DNA from 4 places in the Paenibacillus sp. Y568 genome. Region 2 is predicted to be linked to each of the others. Evidence: riboswitches for the same ligand, from Rfam matches in the RefSeq annotation. Region 2 holds a riboswitch; each other region holds the start of a gene.
The links. A riboswitch is a leader RNA that binds a small molecule or an ion and turns the genes downstream of it on or off. The one in region 2 is predicted to bind cyclic di-AMP.

Region 1 (4,945 bases), on a different contig from region 2:
ACACAGGCAGTAAAAAAGAAACCGCTCATGATATACTTTTGCATCTTTTTCGTCCTTTCTATGTAAGCTATTAAGCTGATGATTATATTATAGCGGAACTGGAAGCATTTGTGTCAAAAAAGAGAATTAAATTCCAATATTTGTTGCGATAATCAGTAGAATATGTGCTATTTATCATGGTTATCGCAGGTATTACTATAAACCATGCAATAAAATGGTTTGCTCCCATCTGGAGTCATGCGTTCATATGTGTCTGTAATTTCAAACCCTGCCTTTTGGTATGCCTTAATAGCACGTATATTCCAAGTTAAAACTTCTAAGTCAATTTCATCTTGAGGTTTCCGTCGTTGCGCCTCATGCACAATAGATTGAACAACCAAGTTTCCCATTCCCTGTCCACATAATTTAGGATGTAAGCCAATACCAAGCCTTGTCACCCCTTCTAGTGGGAAGAATTGAGTGAAACCACATAACTCTCCATTCAAGTTGATGATAGAGGCATATTGCTCCTTCCGAAGCATTGGATCTCCAAACTCAATATGAAGCTCCTCCATCTGATTCCAGGGCATCCATCCATAAATACTGTAGGGAGGTGGGTAAACCCATTCAGATATAGCACGAGCATGTTCAGTGGTCATAGAAGTTATGATAAATGGTGAGTTAGTCATATTGATTGTTCCTTTCTTTGAATGAAATGAAGGAGTTCATAATAAATATGTACAATGCTGTACGTAATAACTGTTTACTTATCAGCAGGGTGGTTAATGAAGAGTATGGGCAACTTATCATAAGTATATGAATAAATATATGATGACATGTTAGTAGTTTAGTCAGTTGAGAGTTAGGTACAAATGTGACAAATAAAAAAACCTGTAGTTGAGATTAAGGATCTCATCCACAGGTCGGGTTGTAGAAAAACTATTTGTCTGTAGCAACAGACTCATACGTAGTATTACTCATAATTCTTTTGGCACCAACATAGCGGTTGACATAATAGGATTCACTGAGTGAGTTAATGATAACACCATTGGATGAAGAGGCATGTGCAAACTTACCATTACCAACATAGATTCCAACGTGTGAAACACCTTTGCCACTTGTATTAAAGAAAACTAAATCGCCTTCTCTTAAATCGCTACGACTAACGGCAGTTCCCATACTGAATTGAGATCCGGATTGGTGAGGTAAATCAATACCTAGTTTATTGAATATGTACAATGTGAATCCAGAACAGTCGAATCCATTAGTGTTAACTCCGCCGCCCTTATATGCAGAACCAATTGTTGGTTTGATAGCCTCATCTAGTGTAGAATCCGCGAAAGCGCTACCAGTTCCAATTGAAAATAATAATGTTAATCCTAATACTGTAGTTGTTAATTTCTTCTTCAAAAAAGTTAACTCCTTCCGGTGCCTGCGAGGTTAGCTTAAGGATTCGGTTGAAGGTTCCCTATGATCCCTCTGCTGCAAGATCAATTCACCCAAGACTGGTTCCCCCACTTCCCATAATTGGGAATTCGGCAGATATAATTAACATTAAATGATTACAAAACTTATTACAAAGTTGTTACTAAAAACTTACTGGATTTATTGTAACAAAGGAATGGGAGTTTGGCAATTGTTTCTGTAAACTTTGATGGAATTTATCTAACATTTTACAAAATAAAGGTAGATTACTAGAATACGTGTCCTTAATTGTTTAATTATGGTATTTAATGGGCGGGGATTATGTGTTGGAAATTAAACTGACTCTTAACTATAAAAAAACATTTTGGTTAATCGTCAACTTTTTCTGACTTCGTACGTCTTAGTATATAAGAAACCCTTAGAGAGACTTCAGCTCATCTAAGGGTCCTAATAATTTAGCACATTATATTTAGTTATAAGCTGCAGCTTGATATTTAGAAGTACTCATTACTCTTTTTGCGCCAACATAACGTTTAGAATAGTAGCTTTCTGAAAGTGAACTAACAATTACCCCATGTGAAGAAGAGGCATGTGCAAATTTTCCACTACCTACAAATATCCCGACGTGAGATACACCTTTTCCTGAAGTGTTAAAGAACACCAGGTCGCCAGGTCTCATTTGGCTTTTCGATACAGCGGTACCTGTGTGGTACTGAGAAACAGACTGACGTGGCAAAGTCACGCCTAATTTTAAGAATACATAACGAGTAAAGCCAGAACAATCAAATCCATTTGCGGTTGTTCCACCCGTTTTATATGTAACTCCAATCGTATTGTCAATCACGGAGTCCATCTTTGAATCGGCAAATACGCTACCCGTTCCTATCGTCAATGCAAGAGCCACGCTCAAGGCTGTAGCGACTACATTCTTCTTCAAATCATTGTTCCCCTTCCAATGCCTACGAGGTTAGCTTAAGGGTTCGGTAGAAGGTCTCCTATGATCCCTCTGTTTCGAGATCAATTCACCCATAAAATGGTTCCCCCGTTTCCTGGTGCTTAGGAATTTGGCTGTTTCGTGCACCTGAAAGTGACAAACTACGATGATAAATTTCAGAGGTCGTAATAAAGATTACAAAGTTGTTACTAAATGAGTTTAACAGAGGTTTTACACTTTGGCAAACCTAAACCACACAATAGGACAAGAAGAAACCCACCTTTTTCATCCAAAAAAGGTGGGTTTCTTCTTGTATCAGGGGGCTAAAGATATAATATGCAAATATATATTTATTTTTTTATAAGCTTGGTTGCCCACAAATTATACTGTGAGGTGATGTTCCACATTTTAAATAGACAAGATATTACTGGATATGTTTGTTGCAGAATGAGCGCGAGTATTCCCGTCCAAAAAAGAGAAAAGCCAGTGAATAAGCAAAAGAGAAGTAGATTTAGTCCTCCCAGGAGAAGAGAGATTCCAATCACGGCCAGGACATGTCGTAAACATATCCATATAGATGAGAAGATAGAGACATCTCCAGTTGAGCCAAATTGCATGTACAATACAATCTGGTGGATGATATAGCCGTATATGTACCACCCAACTAACCAGGGGATAGCTTCAGTTAATATACCAGGGGACATAAGTCCGGTCATAGCCATGGAATACAGTTTCGGTACTAACCAATAGGCAGGAATGAGAACTAATACTGTTTCAATCCAATAGAATAACATGACAGGTTTCCAATGACGCTTCATGCCTTGAAAGAAGAAAGCACCCATTTCTCCCTTACGTTCTTGGTGGAGACCGTAAAATATACCAGAATGAATAAAAGGAGTAAGAACCATTCGTAATAGTAGCATTCCTAACAGAATCCAGAGATAGTTATGAACCGTGTGGCTATGGGCAAGGCCCATCTGTCCTTCGACATAGAATAAGATCTGACTTAATTCATTGGGGGGTGGATCAGGATAGCGTTGAAGTAGCGGTACTACCGCCGAATTCACCAAACGGTATAGAAAGTATCCGAATAGCAAGTGGTACAGAAATAGAATGATGACGACGTAGAATTGATTTTTTAGACTTTTCCAACCATGGGCGATATTGCTCCTCACCGTCTCTCACCTCACCAGGATAGACTTCCAAGCAGTGTTTCCACTAACTTGGTGACACTAATATTCCAGCGGGATACCTTCTTGACGTCGAGATCCGCCTTTAAATAGTTGTTGATATATTTGTTCTCTAACACAAGTGTATATTGAGGATCAATCATGGCCCAGGATAGGGGCGACTTGTATTGGAGCTTAAATTGAGCGATATCTCCATTTCCCTTCCATACTTTCTTGAGGGTATGACCATCTGCAAATGTAAAAAGGATGGGGATATTAGGATAATTACCATCTTGTCGACTAACGGTCACATTTGAATCGTATATGGTTCCTGAACTACTCTCCTTTTTCTGTACGGTGATGTCATCTATGGCGAAGTCTGTCATTTGCTTGCCATAGACATATTGATTGAAATAGGTTTGCCACGATTTGCGTGTAACTTGTTCCACAACTTTTTGAAAGTCTCGTGTGGAGGGATGACCAAATCGATACTTCTTGGTATAGGTAGCCATAATTTTATTCATCGTCTGGTTCCCTACTTGCCGCTCTATGCCTTTTAGCACTAGTTTGCCGCGATAATATACATTCTGGGCGTAAATGTCTTGTGAGCCGTATTTCCATGCCTCTTGTGTAAGTGTAGTAGGCGAGATCATTGCGGCTTGTACCGGAAGGTTAGGAATGAGCCCAAATTCTTGCTCCATTAACTTATCTTCTGCATAGGAGGTGAATCCCTCATCTAACCAAGCCTCTTCAAATTCATTACTAGCAATCATCCCATAGAAATATTGGTGTCCGATCTCATGAATAACCGTTCGTTCCAGTTCATAACCCGGTGAGTCGTTCTTAGCACCGAAGGCTGTAATGAGGGTCGGGTATTCCATTCCTCCTGCACCATTTCCGGATTCCGGGGGAACCACGATAGAAAGTGTTGAGTAAGGGTAGGGACCGTACCATTTACTGAAGTATTTCAATGCCGTCTCAGCAGCATAGAAATACCTTTCCTTCATATCTTTATGGGCTGGGTCTAAATACAGCTTGATTCGAACGCCAGGCACTTCAGGAGAAGAGAAGGGCTTCTCAGCGACAACGAAGTCAGGAGATGCAGACCAAGCGAAATCGTGCACATCATCAGCATAGAACTGGTAAATTTTCTCGCCTTTGAGAATCCGTGCTGATTTAATTGGAAAGCCTGTTGCGGCTACAATATAGTTCTCTGGAACATGAATACGCACATTGTAGATACCGAAATCAGCATAGAACTCAGAGTTACCGTGATACTGATGGAGATTCCAACCTTCTGTAGCGCGTCCTCTTAAACCAGCAGGCTCGTAGACACTAATCTTAGGAAACCATTGTCCAGCCATAAAGAAGTTATCTGCGACCCCCATACGAGCGAATATTTGAGGGAGCTTCACTTGAAACTTCATATTAAGTGTGA
Region 2 (4,945 bases):
TTTCATCATTTGAGAGAAATGAATATACAGAATGGCCTAAAGAGGAGAAATTACTAACCCTTTGCGCTGCTTTGCTACATGATGTTGGACATGGTCCCTTTTCCCACTCTATAGAAGAAGCCTTCGATATGAATCATGAGGATTGGACATGTCGCATCGTTCTAGGTGATACAGAAATAAATAATATTCTATTTGAGGTAGATCCTGAGTTACCGACAAAGGTTGCTTCAGTCATTGCAAAAACTTATGATAAACCCATTGTAGTAAATCTCATATCTAGTCCACTTGATGCTGACCGAATGGATTATCTGCTTCGTGACGCATACTATACTGGAGTAAATTACGGTACGATTGATATCGATCGGATTATCAGAATGCTGAGACCCCATCATGAACGAATCGTGGTGAAGGAATCTGGAATGCATGCTGTTGAAGATTATCTTATGTCAAGATACCAAATGTACTGGCAAGTGTATTTTCATCCCGTGACAAGAAGTTCAGAAATTGTATTACGTTTAATCATTCGACGTGCAAAAGAATTATATAATAATGGATATAAATTTGAGTTTATGATGAAGCCATTGATATACTTATTTGAAGATAAATTGAATGTTGAGCAATATTTGAAATTAGATGAGGCTCTCATTCTGACTGTATTTATGCAGTGGGTGACGGAGCAGGATCCTATACTAAGTGAGCTCTGTGAACGATTCATGCATCGTAGACTGTATAAATATGTAGAATTAGATTCGGATAATAATGACATGATTCAAGAGATTCGACAGGCATTTATACAAGCAGGTTTAGATCCGAATTATGACTTTGTTATTGATTTCCCAAGTGATCTTCCCTACGATATATTTCATCCTAGTGATGGAGTGAGTCAGAAACATATTTTATTGTTGGATCGACAAGAAAAATTAAAAGAAATTTCTGAAGTGTCAGAAATTGTAAGATCTATTAGTGGTCTACATCGCGGTAAATGTCACCTATATTATCCTGAACAGAAGTTGAAGGCGGCTTTATCGCTATTTTCTCCTTCTATTGCCCATATTTTTGAAGATTATTGATAAAAGGCTTGAGTTTGTCCAGATTAAGAGGGGGTTATACCATGATGTTGTTCGACACACATACTCATCTTGACGCACCGCAATTCGACGAGGACCGCGAAGAGGTTATTGCACGTGCAGTTAAAAATGGCGTAGGTAAAATGATAAATGTTGGCTTTAATCGGGAGACAATCCCGACGACAATGGCACTAGCTGAGAAATATGATTTTATCTATGCTGCTGTAGGATGGCATCCACAAGATGCCATTACGATGAAAGAAGGGGATCTGGAATGGATCGCGTCCCTGTGTAAACATGAGAAAGTTGTAGCCATTGGTGAAATTGGACTTGATTATTATTGGGATACCTCACCTAAAGATATTCAACAACAAGTACTACGCCAGCAAATTGGACTTGCTCGTGAGATTAACATGCCTATTGTCATTCATAATAGAGATGCACATGAAGATGTGGTAAGAATTTTACGAGAGGAAAAAGCACACGAGGTTGGTGGGGTGATGCACTCCTACTCAGGCAGTTGGGAAACGGCAAAAATGTGTCTTGATATGGGATTTCATTTATCATTTGGTGGGCCCATCACATTTAAAAATGCGAAGCAACCAAAAGAGGTATTAGCCCAGGTTCCAATGGATCGATTATTGATCGAAACAGACTCCCCATATCTTACTCCCCATCCTTATCGTGGGAAGAGAAATGAGTCTGCTCATGTTAGGTTAGTGGCAGAAGCGGCTGCTCAGATTAAAGGGGTTGACATTGAAGAATTAGCCCAAATAACTACCCAAAATGCACTGTCACTATTTGGGATTTGTTAAAAACGAGAGGAAATGTAGCAAAAGAGGAAGAATAAGCGACTAATACTTGTTTTATGATGATATAAAGCGATAATATTACAATATTTTAACTATTTATTCGTATTTTTGTGGTTGATTAGTGCTTTACAACTTGCATGAAAACACGATATTATCTTTTCAGTGATAAGAGTAGATCGTTTTTTGATTGCTTATTATTTTCCTGAACCAGTCTCGCTAAATCTCCAATTGTGTGGAGAACGGGGGAACCAATACGAGCAGAAAAACTGATGAAATATCAGGTGGATGACGTATTTGATTTCTTTTATTGGATCTTTGGGGTGAATTCAAGGGCATCCGCCATGAGCGGTAGACCTAAGATCGGGCGGCTCTCTTTCGTCCAAACCCGACAGCTAACCTCGTAAGCGTTATGAAGAGAGGCAACCTCGTGTATGCAAATTCCGTCTATTCATGATCGGGAAGCCACGAAAGAGTTCCTCTAACTCTTTCTTATGGCTTCTTTTATTTTTGAATAAAGACAATATTGTCATCATACTCTTGTTTAACAGGGGGTGACAATCATCACGAGCAGACTGGTACAGGATGCAGGATACACTTGTGGTTAAGTATCCTGTAAAAATTTAAAATAGTCACGTCAATCGCAGATTACATATATGGTTACATAGACGGCGAGGCTATGAAGGAGGATCGGAAAGTGGGCATTTTGAATGAAGAAACCCATGATTCATCATCATCCAGCATGACTTACGCAACGCGTTGGAAGCATGAATATGTACGTAATATTTCTGTTGTAGCTATTGTTTTAATTGCAATTACCCTGATGGCTCTTTTATTAATCAGCATTCAAACGCGTAAACAAGTATATGTGTCGGTAGACGGTCAGGTTAAAGCCATTGAGACAAATCATACGTTGTTGCGAGAAATGCTTGAGGAAGAAGCCATCATACTAGGACCCAAAGATAAGGTGTCCATGGCATTGAACGGTACAATTAAAGATGGGGATAAGGTTCAAATTCAACGGGCAAGTAAAATTAATGTTACCGTTGATGGTAAATCCCATCCCATACTTACAACGCAGGGTTCGGTGAAAGAGGCTATTCGGGAAATGGGTGTTTCTCTCAACGAATCGGATAAGGTATTTCCTGCACTGACAACTAAAGTTACCAATCAATTGGATATCAAGGTTGTCCGGATTAACAAACAGATTGTAGATCGCGTAGAGGAAGTCCCCTTTCAGGTGATCAAGACTTCAGACCCTACGATTCTAAAAGGAAATGTTAAGGTGGTTCAAAATGGACAGCCAGGTGCCATTGTCCATCATGTCGAGAAGATATTTCAAGATGGTCAGTTTGTCTCGATGAAGGTAGTTGGTAAAGAAGTGCGGAGTACCAGGCAAGATAAGGTTATTGCTGTAGGTACAAAGGTAGAAGCACCTAAGCCAGTCGTAATAGCATCCCCAAAAGTAGTTAAGAAAGAAACCAGCAAGAAGAGCCCTGTTACAAAGGTGAGTCAGAATAACAAGACTAGTAAGGCTGGAGTCGATTTCACATATAAGAAAGTCCTTAAGAATGTTTCTATGACTGCCTATTCTTCTGAAGAACCAGGAATAGGTACGAAGACAGCTTCGGGTACACGCGTTACAGAAGGGCGCACCATTGCGGTTGACCCTAAAGTTATCCCTATTGGGTGGTGGGTGTATATTGAAGGTATTGGCTTCCGTCGTGCAGAAGATACAGGCGGCGCTATAAAAGGGAACAAAATTGACGTGTATTATGATTCCTTACAGAATGCACGTAATTTCGGAAGAAAGTCCGGAAAAACGGTATATGTGATTGGACCGATCAAGCCGGAATTGAACTAAACACGTTTTACAATGGTGTTATAATGCTATACTATTAGGGTCATATGGATGTCATGTTAAAGAAGAGGATAACTCCTCTTCTTTTTGTTGTTATACTGGATTTTGAAGGGAAGAATCATCATGATTAAAGAAATCATTGTCGTGGAAGGTCGCGATGATACTACGGCCATTAAGAGGGCTGTAGAAGCGGACACAATCGAAACAGGCGGTTCAGCAATTAATGCACGTACGATACGGCGTATTGCCCTAGCACAAGAACGTAGAGGTGTTATTATATTTACCGATCCTGATCACGCCGGTGAGCGGATTCGCAAAATTATTGCATCTCGTGTGCAGGGATGTAAGCATGCGTTCATTCCCGAGGTTGATGCCACGCGTAAAGGTGATATTGGTGTAGAGAATGCATCGCCAGAAGCGATCCGTCATGCATTAGCACGGGTTCATACGTCCTATGAAGGGGTGGAGAGCCTGATAGACCTGGAGGACCTTGTACAAGCAGGTCTGATGGTGCACCCTGATGCAGCTGCTCGTAGAATGGCTATGGGTAACATTCTTGGAATTGGGTATTGTAACGGCAAGCAGTTCCTGAAGCGTCTCGCTATATTTCAAATTACGCGTGATGAATTCGTGAGTGCCCTCGCCCAAATTGAAGAGGGAGGTTAAGAATATGAATGAGTTAGACAATATTGCTACACCAAGGCGAACGAAGGATATCATCAGACGTCATGGTTTTTCTTTTAAGAAGAGTCTAGGTCAGAACTTTCTGATTGATCAGAATATTTTAGACAAAATTGTGGATGCAGCTGAGTTGGATCCCACAAAAGGGGCTCTAGAGATTGGCCCAGGGATCGGTGCACTTACTGAGAGGTTGGCACAAACAGCAGGTACGGTAACAGCAGTGGAGATTGACAGACGTCTTATTCCAATATTAGAAGAAGTGTTGGAGCCTTATGAACATGTTCAGGTAGAACAAGCGGATGTACTCGAAGTAGACTTGCCTGATTTGTTTGAGCGGAACTTTAAAGATGTATCTAAGGTCAGCGTAGTAGCTAATCTACCCTATTACGTTACGACACCTATCTTGATGAAACTTCTGGAAGGTAAACTCCCACTTGAGCATATTGTTGTCATGATTCAAAAAGAAGTTGCTATACGTATGGCAGCCTCACCAGGAAGCAAGGATTACGGTAGCCTTAGCATTGCTG
Region 3 (4,945 bases), on a different contig from region 2:
GATGCCTTGGTCTATCAAGGTTTTTTTGTTGGATGGTTATTTAGTGTGGTTACGAGATTAAAAGTACATCTCAGAGCACCATTTGATTTTTGTTTGTCTATTCTTTTCATATATTTTAAGTATTTGATTTAGAACAAAAATCCTTTGAACGATATCCTCAGTAAAAAGGTTTAACTGCCGTTTAAAGTGATCTATTTCACTTTGATAAGGAGTAGGAACCTTTTCATTGTCCTCATATATTTTGAGAAGTTGAAAGTGTAGGTTATATATATCCTCATAAGTCATTGTTAGATTCCCCCTAATGATTAGCGAATAATACTAGTATAACCAATGAGTGATTTGGTCAGACGTGTCCTATTAATGCTCGTTATTTACCATCTTTATAGGTATATCAAGGCTTTTTTTACTCCATTTCTTTATTTGGATTATTTCTGGAACATTTTTAAAATTATTTGTAAGATTATCACATTACATGCGTCTTATTGGTAGGAGGTGGGAGAGTGACAGAGCTTGAGGAGATATATAATAAATATTTTAAGGATGTGTACTTATTTGTATATAGTTTATCTAGAGATAAACATATCGCTGAAGATGTAACATCAGATACATTTTTGAAGGCAATAAAATCAATTGATAGTTTCAAGGGAAATTGTGATATTCGGGTGTGGTTATGTCAAATAGCGAAAAATACATATATATCATATTTGCGAAAAAATAAAAAAACGGTCAATTTTGATACAGTACCTGAACAGAAAAATGATATTGATGTGGAGAAAATATTATATTCATCTGAGGAGGCAACTAAACTTGATGAGATTCTCCACGGCCTTTCTGAACCGTATAAGGAAGTTTTTACACTGCGTATCTTTGGAGAGTTAAGCTTTAAGCAGATTGCTAACTTATTTGGCAAAACAGATAATTGGGCTTGTGTTACTTTCCATAGGGCAAAAAATAAAATTAGAGAGGAAATGAGGGATTATTGATGAAAATAACATGTAATATTATTAGAGATATTTTACCTTTATATATAGAGAATATAGCTAGTGATGACTCATGCGCTATGCTTGAAGAACATATTGATCAGTGTGAGGAGTGTAGGAATTGTCTTGATGAGATGAAGGCCTTTTATAAACTACCTGCAGATATTGATACTTCTCCGTTATTAAAGATAAAATCTACATTACGCAAGAAAAAAATTCAGACAGCCATATTTTCAATAATGCTTACGGTTGTAATTGGTGTTATAGCAATTGCTTTCTTGACTGCACCAGAGTACATTCCGTTTAGTAAGGAAAGTGTATCAATAAATGAAATGGATAATGGATCTGTACTTGCTATATTTGAGGATACAGTGTCTGGATATGATATTAATAGATATCCTACAGAGGACAATACAGGGTATGTTTATCATATAACGACATGGGATAGCATATGGAACAGGAATATTAATAAATCTCGTATAAATAATACTATTTTAAATCCGAATGATGAAAATGTAGCTGCTGTATATTATAACCTAACAGATGGAAATGAAGATATTTTGGTATATGGTAAAGATATCAATCCAAGTGGAGGAATAGTTACCTTACCAAGATTATTCTTATCATATTATTCGCTTATTGCCATGAGTTTAACTGTCATTTGTGGATTAATTATGGCTCTGTTCCGTAGCCATAAAAGGGTGATTAATTTGACCATGAAAATGTTGTTTTTGCCGGTATCCTATCTTTTAGGGCAGTTAATTATTAGAGGATTTTCTACGTCGTCATATACTGCGACACGAGATTTGTATGCCATATTATTAATTGGGTTTCCTTTGTATATTGCTTTTCTTGCGGTTATATCTTTAATAAGAGAGTACAAAATGAAAAAGATATGAGTATAGCTCACTCACTTTACAGCCTTCATCTGAAACGATATAATTCGATGTAATTGGATACTTGTTCAACTGGAGGAGCCTGTCAACCGCGGGCTCCTTTTGCATTTTTTTAAGATATATAGTTAAATGATGATGATTGCCTTGGAACAAGAAAAGGAACAACGAAGTCATTAATGAATACATTATTATTCTGCAAAAATTATATCGCTGAGTTCCCATTAGGGAGCGGGGGAACCAACTGTGAAGATGTAATGTGTGATCGTCTCTTCACTTGGGGTGAATCTCGAAATATTCGAGTAGGGTTACTCTTTGAGCCCGAATCCGTCAGCTAACCTCGTAAGCGTACGGAGAGAAGGAACGTTGAAATTATGCCCCAGATTCTATTGAATGGCACTTCTTTATATTATGAGATACATGGAAATGGTGTACCCATAGTCTTTGTTCATGATCATCTGTCCTCACACCATATGTTTGATCCGCAAGTGGAATACTTTAGTACAAGAGCAAGGGTGATCGTACTAGATTTGAGGGGAAATGGTCAGTCGGGAAAAGTGGATGTTGAAGTTAATCGGATTATTGACACACAATGTGAAGATTTGAGAGAGTTACTAGATATACTAGGCGTTTCGAAGGTGACACTCGTCGGTTGTTCTAGTGGGGGGGTCCTAGCTGGGAGGTTTGCTGATCTCTATCCGGAACGGGTGAGAGCTCTAGTGCTAGTGGATAGCTACTTATCTGGCAAGACGAATAAGCTATGGGAGGTATTTGAGACCTTCAGTTGGCTATCGTATTATTTACCAGCGGAGTTGTTGCTGCGTACACTTAAACTGACCTACCATCATTGGACACCTGCTTATAGGATTATGCGAGAAGACCTACTGAACAAGCGACCAACAGAATTAATCAAACAGCGCATGGCTTTACGACAGATCGATTTGTGTCGTCAATCAGCCCGATATCAGGTGCCTATATTATGCGTGGCTGGCAGTCAGAATGAATGGGGTCTAAAGCATATGAAGAACATAGAAGCTGCGTTTCCCTATGCACAACTCCAGATTGTAGATGATGCCATTTACCCAAGTAATCTATGTCAGCCTCAATTATTTAACCGACTACTCTTGAATTTTTTAATAGATCAACATGTTGTATAGAAGTGTAGATGTTAAAATAAAAGTAATGATTGAAATTATAGAGATGGTGGAGTGATTTTTTTGGAAATAAAAATAGATGACCTAAATGGGCCTTAGTGTTGGATTTCAATATTGTGAACCATTTGCAAATTACGTGGAAGACCCATACAGTGTATTTATGACAAAAGAATTATGAAATTATTATTAATATTGGAGGCATTACAATGAGTCAACGCTATCGAATTACAAGATCACTTCAGGAGAATGGCATTTCAGAACAGACCATATCCTTACACGAGTGTAAACAGTATTTTGCGTCTAAACCGGATTTTGAATATACCCCTGTGTTTACCGTGACAGGAGCTACAAGCATGTCCATTGAAGGGGATTTCTTCATGTGGAGCTACAATGATACTAAGATCCCATTCAGACACTATCAGGGAGATATATATGTTTCCGGCACGAATGAAGCAGTGATTCCCATCATGACGGAAGTTGCAAGCGAATTAAGAGCAGATGTGTTGGGGGAGTAATCTATTTCATTGAAAGACTTTAAATATAGAAGAGGAGCTTACTTCAGCGGAGTAGCTCCTCTTTGTCTTTGTTTATTGATAGGAATAACCACACAACGGTACTCAACGTGTTACAAAATAATTGCAAAATACATAACGAATGGGCTCATCATCAATGGTGTTTACCGATAAAAGATATGTTTGATTTACTTGCGAAGAAGAGAACATTACTATTTAAGCGGCCTTTGTCCACGGTTTGAGAAGAGTGATTGAATACTTCTATCATTAGTTTATTATTGTCGTCGTCTGTGGGATGAGTAGAAAATATCACATTTGTAGGTACGATCAAGTCGTTAAAGGATTCATTTATATTTTGCATTTCATCAATGGGTGTAAGCCTTTCTGAGCTAAGGATTCTTGGATCCGTTAGCTGAACAACGTTTGTTGTTTGGTTATAACTAACTTTAATTCCAAACACTTCGGAGATAAATCGTGCGGGTACCATAAGTGTATCGTCTATGATTACGCTTACCGTATCCAGCTGTTTCGGTTCTCCATCACCATCCCGGCGCTAACGGAATGCAACCCGAAAGTTGAAAATGCACAAATTGAAACGCTAAGTAAAGAGAAATAACGTAGTAACTTCACCTCTTTGACCCTCTTTTCTAATGGGGTTTGGTCAGGTGTCTTCGTTGTAGTTCGTTAATTTTCATGTCGCCTGTAAGTAATAAGACTTTAAAACCAATAAAAGGTTACCTAATTAAAAAGAAGTGACCTCTCTGATATAACGAAAGGCCACCTTTATGTTGATTACTCTGTTTCTAGCTTCTCCAAGAGTCTCTGAAGAGTCACATAGGCTTGTTCATGCGTAATTTGCTGGGAAGGCCCAAACAGTTGATTACTTAGTCCACTCATGAGTCCTAGATTTACGGCTTTATAGACATTCTCTTTGGCCCATGCGCTGATCTTTGCATCATCTTTAAAAGGGTTAGCTACCGCAAGAGTCGCCTTATTAGACTGTTTGATCTTGTTGACTTGTTCATAAATCGTAACTAAGATGGTTGCGGCTTCTTGTCGGGTTAACGTTTTTTGAGGAGAGAAGGTATTTGACGATGTCCCTTTGATTAGGCCTAATTGGTAGGCATAAGCGATTTGTTGTTCTTGTACATCTTTAAAGGGATTGTTTACCGTTCCAGTTTGTTTCCCTAGCACATGCTCGTATACTTTTAACCCGGCTACTGTGAAGGTCTGTCTAGTAATAGGTTGTTGATAATTTCTGTCGTAACGACTGTCGATAATCCCATTGTTCTTAGCTTTCGTGTAATCACTTATCGCCCATGCACTGACTTGCTCCGTAGTGGTTACTTCCTTTATATCATGTACATTTTTGAAAAATGTGGTTTCATAGGAAAGGCTGGTTTCTT
Region 4 (4,945 bases), on a different contig from region 2:
AAATACATATTAGAATTAGATCATTGTGTTGGCAGATTTTTAATGCAATATATTGATTTCATCCCCAAGAATAGTACTTACATTCTTATTTGTCAGGATAAAGAAAGGCTCATGAATACTCAAAAAAATTTAGCTCTGCAGGATGCACATCATCACTTTATCTTCTTCTGCTGTGAAGTAGATCAGTTACCGATTATTCATTCATCAGTGGATATAATAATCGATCATGGAATGAGCAAAGCATATGCTAAATCAACGAACAAATGTCTGATGGATGTTGTATCTCCCTTTCTACAAGAAGAGGGGCTTCTTACGGGAGCCTATCCTCATCTAGGGAGTAAATGTAAGGAGTTTATGAATATCCCAATTGAATTAAGAGATTACTACAGTAGAAATAAAATGCTAGAGAAATTGGAGAAATTAAATTTTTTACAATTAGATGTTGCAGATCTAGGCCCTGTTACTGAAAAAAGCCAGTACATTGAACTTAGAGATAAGGAGCAATATTTGACCCTCTATGTTGGAAAAAAGAGAAGAAATGGTGATGTTATCTCTTCAGGTGTTCAACAGGAGATAAAAGAAAATAAGATATCCTGAATGTGTAAACATCGGGGATCGGGTTAACCCCATACTTTTCATTTTTCCACACCTTTATACGTGCAAAATTTCACAAAGTCTGCTTGACGTCGTGATGACCCAACCATATAAGATCTATGTATACAATGATTTTATACGCCAAGGGGGAAAACCATGAAAAGGAATTGGAAAAGGGTAAATTTCTTGCTGTTGGGATTAGTATTAATACTAAATGTAGTTGCTTGTTCAAATTCTGCCAAAGATACTAACGCAAATTCGAATACAACTTCGGGAACAGCAACTTATAAAGCAGGTACTTACACATCAAAGGCACAAGGTAACAATGGTGATATCACGGTTGAGGTTGTATTTGATGATAACGCGATCGTATCTGTAACTATTAAAGAGCATAGCGAAACGGATGGTCTTAGCAATACACCATTCGAACGTATCCCTCAGCAAATTGTTGAGGGACAGACATTGGCAGTTGATGTTGTGTCAGGCGCTTCTAATTCATCGAAGGCGATCCTTGCTGCGGTTGAAGATTGTGTCAAGCAAGCGGGCGGAGATGTAGCTACCCTTAAGGTTGCTGCCATAACGGATGATAAGGCACAAAAGGAAACTGAACTAACAACGGATGTTGTCGTTATTGGTGGAGGAGGTACAGGTCTCACAGCTGCTGGATCTGCGTTTGAGAACGGCGCCAAGGTTATTGTACTAGAGAAAATGGCAACGGTAGGTGGTTCTACAGCGTTATCTGGCGGAGGTATTTCTGCAACAGGTACTCGTTTCCAAAAGGAACTAGGCATTGAGGATTCACCAGAATCATGGATGCAGTTGTGGAAAGAGCGTCAAAGTACAAGTAATCCTGATAGTATATATCCAGATTATGATCGTGTAGAAACCTTTATGGATGAGGCAGTAGATACAACACACTGGTTGGTTGATTATATGAATCATAAGTATACTCGTGTGGAAGGATATGGTGTTGATCCTGTAGCTCGCCTTCATTTTCCTGAAGCTGGTGGTGCTAGCTTAATTGCAAATCTAGATAAGACCCTTAAAGATAAAGGAGTCGATATCCTTTTAGAGACAAAAGCAACGGAATTAATCACGGATGATAAAGGTAACGTAATTGGTGTTGCAGCGGAGAATGCTGAAGGAAAGCTGATCGTTCATGCGAAAAAAGTCATCATCGCTTCAGGAGGATTTGCTAAGAGTGAGGAAATGATGAAGCGTTTCTTACCTCAATTTGTTGACGATATGGGGATCAGTGCAGCTGCTGCGGGTAGTACAGGTGATGGGATAGTCATGGCAGAAAAATTAGGCGCAGCGTTATACGAAGATCCGTGGGTGATTGGTCTAGGTATGGGAAGTTTGGTTCCAGAATTACGTGGTATTGAATGGGATACTACTAAAGTATTAGTGAACGAAAAAGGCGAACGTTTTATGGATGAAAATAGTCATTACGCTATTGTAACGAATAAGGTTGTTCCAAATGAACAAGTGTGGATGGTGATAGATTCAAGTGAAGCCAATGCGAAAGTAATTGGTGCCATTGAAGGTAAACTTCCTAATGCTGAGATCGCTGTCGGAAATACAATGGAAGAATTAGCCTCTACTATGCAAGTATCTGGAGCAGCTCTTGTGAAAACAATGGATACTTTCAATGCTGGAGTAACTTCAGGTAAAGATGAATTCAACAAAGAAGTAAAGACACTTGTATCTGTTAATAAAGGTCCATTCTATGCCTTTAAGTATTATCCTAAGACAATGGGTACCTTTGGTGGAGTAAAAGTTGATGAACATTATCGCGTTGTAAAAGAAGATGGCTCGATTATCAACAATCTTTACGCGGGTGGAGAAGCAGCGAATCGCTATTTGTACAACCAGGTCTATATGTCAGGTAGTGCGGTTCAGTATGCGTTAACTAGCGGACGCTTGAGTGGAGAACATGCTGCAAAGGCAGTTGCTGAAGGAAAGTAATATTTGACGAAGAACATTCATTAAACTAATCTAATGCCTTGATGAATGTTCTTTGTTTTTTGAAATTTAAAATATCCAACATTTGACTAATTGAATGGACTTATGTACTATAAAGTTACGCTTAATTTTCAGCATAGTAGCTGAAAAGCGGGGGAACCATTTTATTTGGGGCGAATCAAGAGACATTTGTAGGGAACCATCTTTCCCGAGCCCGACAGCTAACCTCGTCAGTAGTAGATGGGTCAACTTATGGTTTATAACTGTTCTAATGACCCGTTATCGGGTCTTTTTGCGTCTTTATGGCCCGATACCCTTCCCAAGGTGAAGTGTTTACTTCGCTTTGTGATGGGACGGGTCATTTTTATTTTAAGAAAAAGGGGGGACAAATGTAACAAACCATATTTTAAACTTCAAGGAGGAGTAATATGCCACAGCCGAAATATATTACCGATATTGATAAGATCATGGAAATCCCGGAACATGAGCGTCAGAAACTTAAACAGATAACGGAGAAATTCGTATTTCGCGTTAATGATTATTACTTAAAGCTAGTGAATTGGGCTGATCCAAATGATCCGATCAAGAAATTAGTTATTCCGAATGAAGGAGAACTATCCGAGTATGGTCGCTGGGATGCATCGGATGAAGACACGAACTACGTTGTACCCGGTTGCCAGCATAAATATAGAACGACGGCCTTATTAATTGTATCCGAGGTATGTGGTGCTTATTGTCGATATTGTTTTAGAAAGCGCTTATTTCGTAATGACGTAAAAGAAGCGATGTCCGATGTAAGCCCAGGAATTGAGTATATTGCGAATCATCCAGAAATAAATAATGTATTACTAACAGGTGGAGATAGCTTAATCCTAGCTACTTCGAAGCTAGAGATCATTCTTGACCAATTGCGTGATATTGAGCATGTCAAAGTTATTCGATTAGGATCTAAAATTCCTGTATTTAACCCGATGCGAATCTACGAAGACGAGAAGTTATTAGAACTTATCAAGAGGCACTCAAGTGCTGATAAACGCATCTATGTCATGGCCCATATTAATCATCCGCGTGAAATAACGCCTGAAGCCAAACGGGGGTTTGAGGCGTTACATCAAGCAGGAGCAATCGTCGTAAACCAAACGCCTATTTTACGTGGAATCAATGATAATGCCGATGTACTTGCAGAACTTCTTGATCAATTGTCGTGGGCTGGTGTCACACCTTATTATTTCTTTATAAATCGTCCGGTTGCAGGTAACCGAGATTTTGTACTTCCGTTGGAGCAGGTGTATCAACTTGTGGAAGAGGCTAAGGCGAAGACATCAGGGTTGGGTAAACGAGTCCGTCTATCTATGAGTCATACATCTGGAAAAATTGAGATCTTAGCTATTGACCACGGTAAGGCTTATTTAAAATATCACCAATCAAGAGACGATGTGTATGGGAAGTTTATGGTTCTGGATTGTCCAAGTGATGCCTCGTGGTTCGATGATTTACCGGGAAATGAGAAGTATTGGAAGCAGCCAGAGAAGAAGTCCGATCGTATTATATCTGTTAACGAATTGCCTGAAATTCCAGTAAAATCTGAACGCTCGAAATCGGCAAAAGTGGCATTACATTAGAATAGAATTATCAGATGTGGAAGACACATACCGGCCATCTTAGATTAGAGCTTCTTCTTTTTTTGTAATCCCAATCATATGCTTGTATAGAGATTTATTGTCGGCATTAGGGGGATGATCATGAAAAGAAGAGCAAGGTGGCATAGCCAGCGAAGCGGGAAACCCAGAAGCAGACGTAGATTGTGGCTTGTTGGGTTTCTCGTTTTTTTAATCATAATGTTTCAGGGATTCGCGTATATAGATCGTAATTTGAAACCACCTATTATGAATTTGGCTCAAATTAGAGTGAAACAGCTGGCGACGGAAGCGATCAATGAGGCGATTACAGCACAGGTTGCGCAAGAACAGAATTTCGATGATCTCGTGAATTGGAAAATGGATACGTCCGGCAAGGTATCAGGGTTCATGTTGAATTATGCAGAACAAATGAAGATTACATCCAATACGTTTAAGGTTGTTCAAGCTACATTAAACGACGTACATCAGTTAAAGGAACATATTCCTATTGGGATGGCGTTAGGAAGTCCTTTTCTGGCTTCAATTGGTCCTGGAATTCCCGTGAAAATAGAGCCTCAGGGAGCCGCTAAGATCGAATTATCAACGAGGCAACGGGATGCTGGAATCAATATGATTCTTGTGGAGGTATACATCCACGTCAGTGTAGACGTTGCTGTAGTCATTCCTTTTGATATGGAACATGATTCTGTAGAGACGGAAATACCTATATCATACCTAATGGTTGTAGGTGACGTTCCTATGTATTA

Region 1: another riboswitch for cyclic di-AMP. It lies ahead of AC1D7X_RS24320 (C40 family peptidase); the one in region 2 lies ahead of AC1D7X_RS22295 (resuscitation-promoting factor).
Region 3: another riboswitch for cyclic di-AMP. It lies ahead of AC1D7X_RS06245 (alpha/beta fold hydrolase); the one in region 2 lies ahead of AC1D7X_RS22295 (resuscitation-promoting factor).
Region 4: another riboswitch for cyclic di-AMP. It lies ahead of AC1D7X_RS13950 (KamA family radical SAM protein); the one in region 2 lies ahead of AC1D7X_RS22295 (resuscitation-promoting factor).

The regions. Positions count from the first base shown of each region.
Region 1 covers NZ_JCAIUM010000028.1:25,925-30,869, reverse strand. The annotation lists gene AC1D7X_RS24335 (c-type cytochrome) at 1-44, opposite strand, end outside; gene AC1D7X_RS24330 (GNAT family N-acetyltransferase) at 168-668, opposite strand; gene AC1D7X_RS24325 (C40 family peptidase) at 919-1,389, opposite strand; cyclic di-AMP (ydaO/yuaA leader) riboswitch at 1,394-1,530, opposite strand; gene AC1D7X_RS24320 (C40 family peptidase) at 1,874-2,341, opposite strand; cyclic di-AMP (ydaO/yuaA leader) riboswitch at 2,346-2,484, opposite strand; gene AC1D7X_RS24315 (hypothetical protein) at 2,689-3,513, opposite strand; gene AC1D7X_RS24310 (M1 family metallopeptidase) at 3,525-4,945, opposite strand, start outside.
Region 2 covers NZ_JCAIUM010000021.1:46,172-51,116, reverse strand. The annotation lists gene AC1D7X_RS22305 (HD domain-containing protein) at 1-1,070, shown strand, start outside; gene AC1D7X_RS22300 (TatD family hydrolase) at 1,112-1,882, shown strand; cyclic di-AMP (ydaO/yuaA leader) riboswitch at 2,084-2,301, shown strand; gene AC1D7X_RS22295 (resuscitation-promoting factor) at 2,574-3,740, shown strand; gene rnmV (ribonuclease M5) at 3,861-4,403, shown strand; gene rsmA (16S rRNA (adenine(1518)-N(6)/adenine(1519)-N(6))-dimethyltransferase RsmA) at 4,408-4,945, shown strand, end outside.
Region 3 covers NZ_JCAIUM010000003.1:239,866-244,810, forward strand. The annotation lists gene AC1D7X_RS06235 (RNA polymerase sigma factor) at 501-983, shown strand; gene AC1D7X_RS06240 (zf-HC2 domain-containing protein) at 983-1,879, shown strand; cyclic di-AMP (ydaO/yuaA leader) riboswitch at 2,075-2,236, shown strand; gene AC1D7X_RS06245 (alpha/beta fold hydrolase) at 2,248-3,030, shown strand; partial or broken gene AC1D7X_RS06250 (GNAT family N-acetyltransferase) at 3,125-3,205, shown strand; gene AC1D7X_RS06255 (hypothetical protein) at 3,234-3,542, shown strand; partial or broken gene AC1D7X_RS06260 (stalk domain-containing protein) at 3,694-4,068, opposite strand; gene AC1D7X_RS06265 (S-layer homology domain-containing protein) at 4,332-4,945, opposite strand, start outside.
Region 4 covers NZ_JCAIUM010000009.1:14,014-18,958, forward strand. The annotation lists gene AC1D7X_RS13940 (MerR family transcriptional regulator) at 1-597, shown strand, start outside; gene AC1D7X_RS13945 (FAD-dependent oxidoreductase) at 751-2,562, shown strand; cyclic di-AMP (ydaO/yuaA leader) riboswitch at 2,671-2,810, shown strand; gene AC1D7X_RS13950 (KamA family radical SAM protein) at 2,988-4,181, shown strand; gene yunB (sporulation protein YunB) at 4,302-4,945, shown strand, end outside.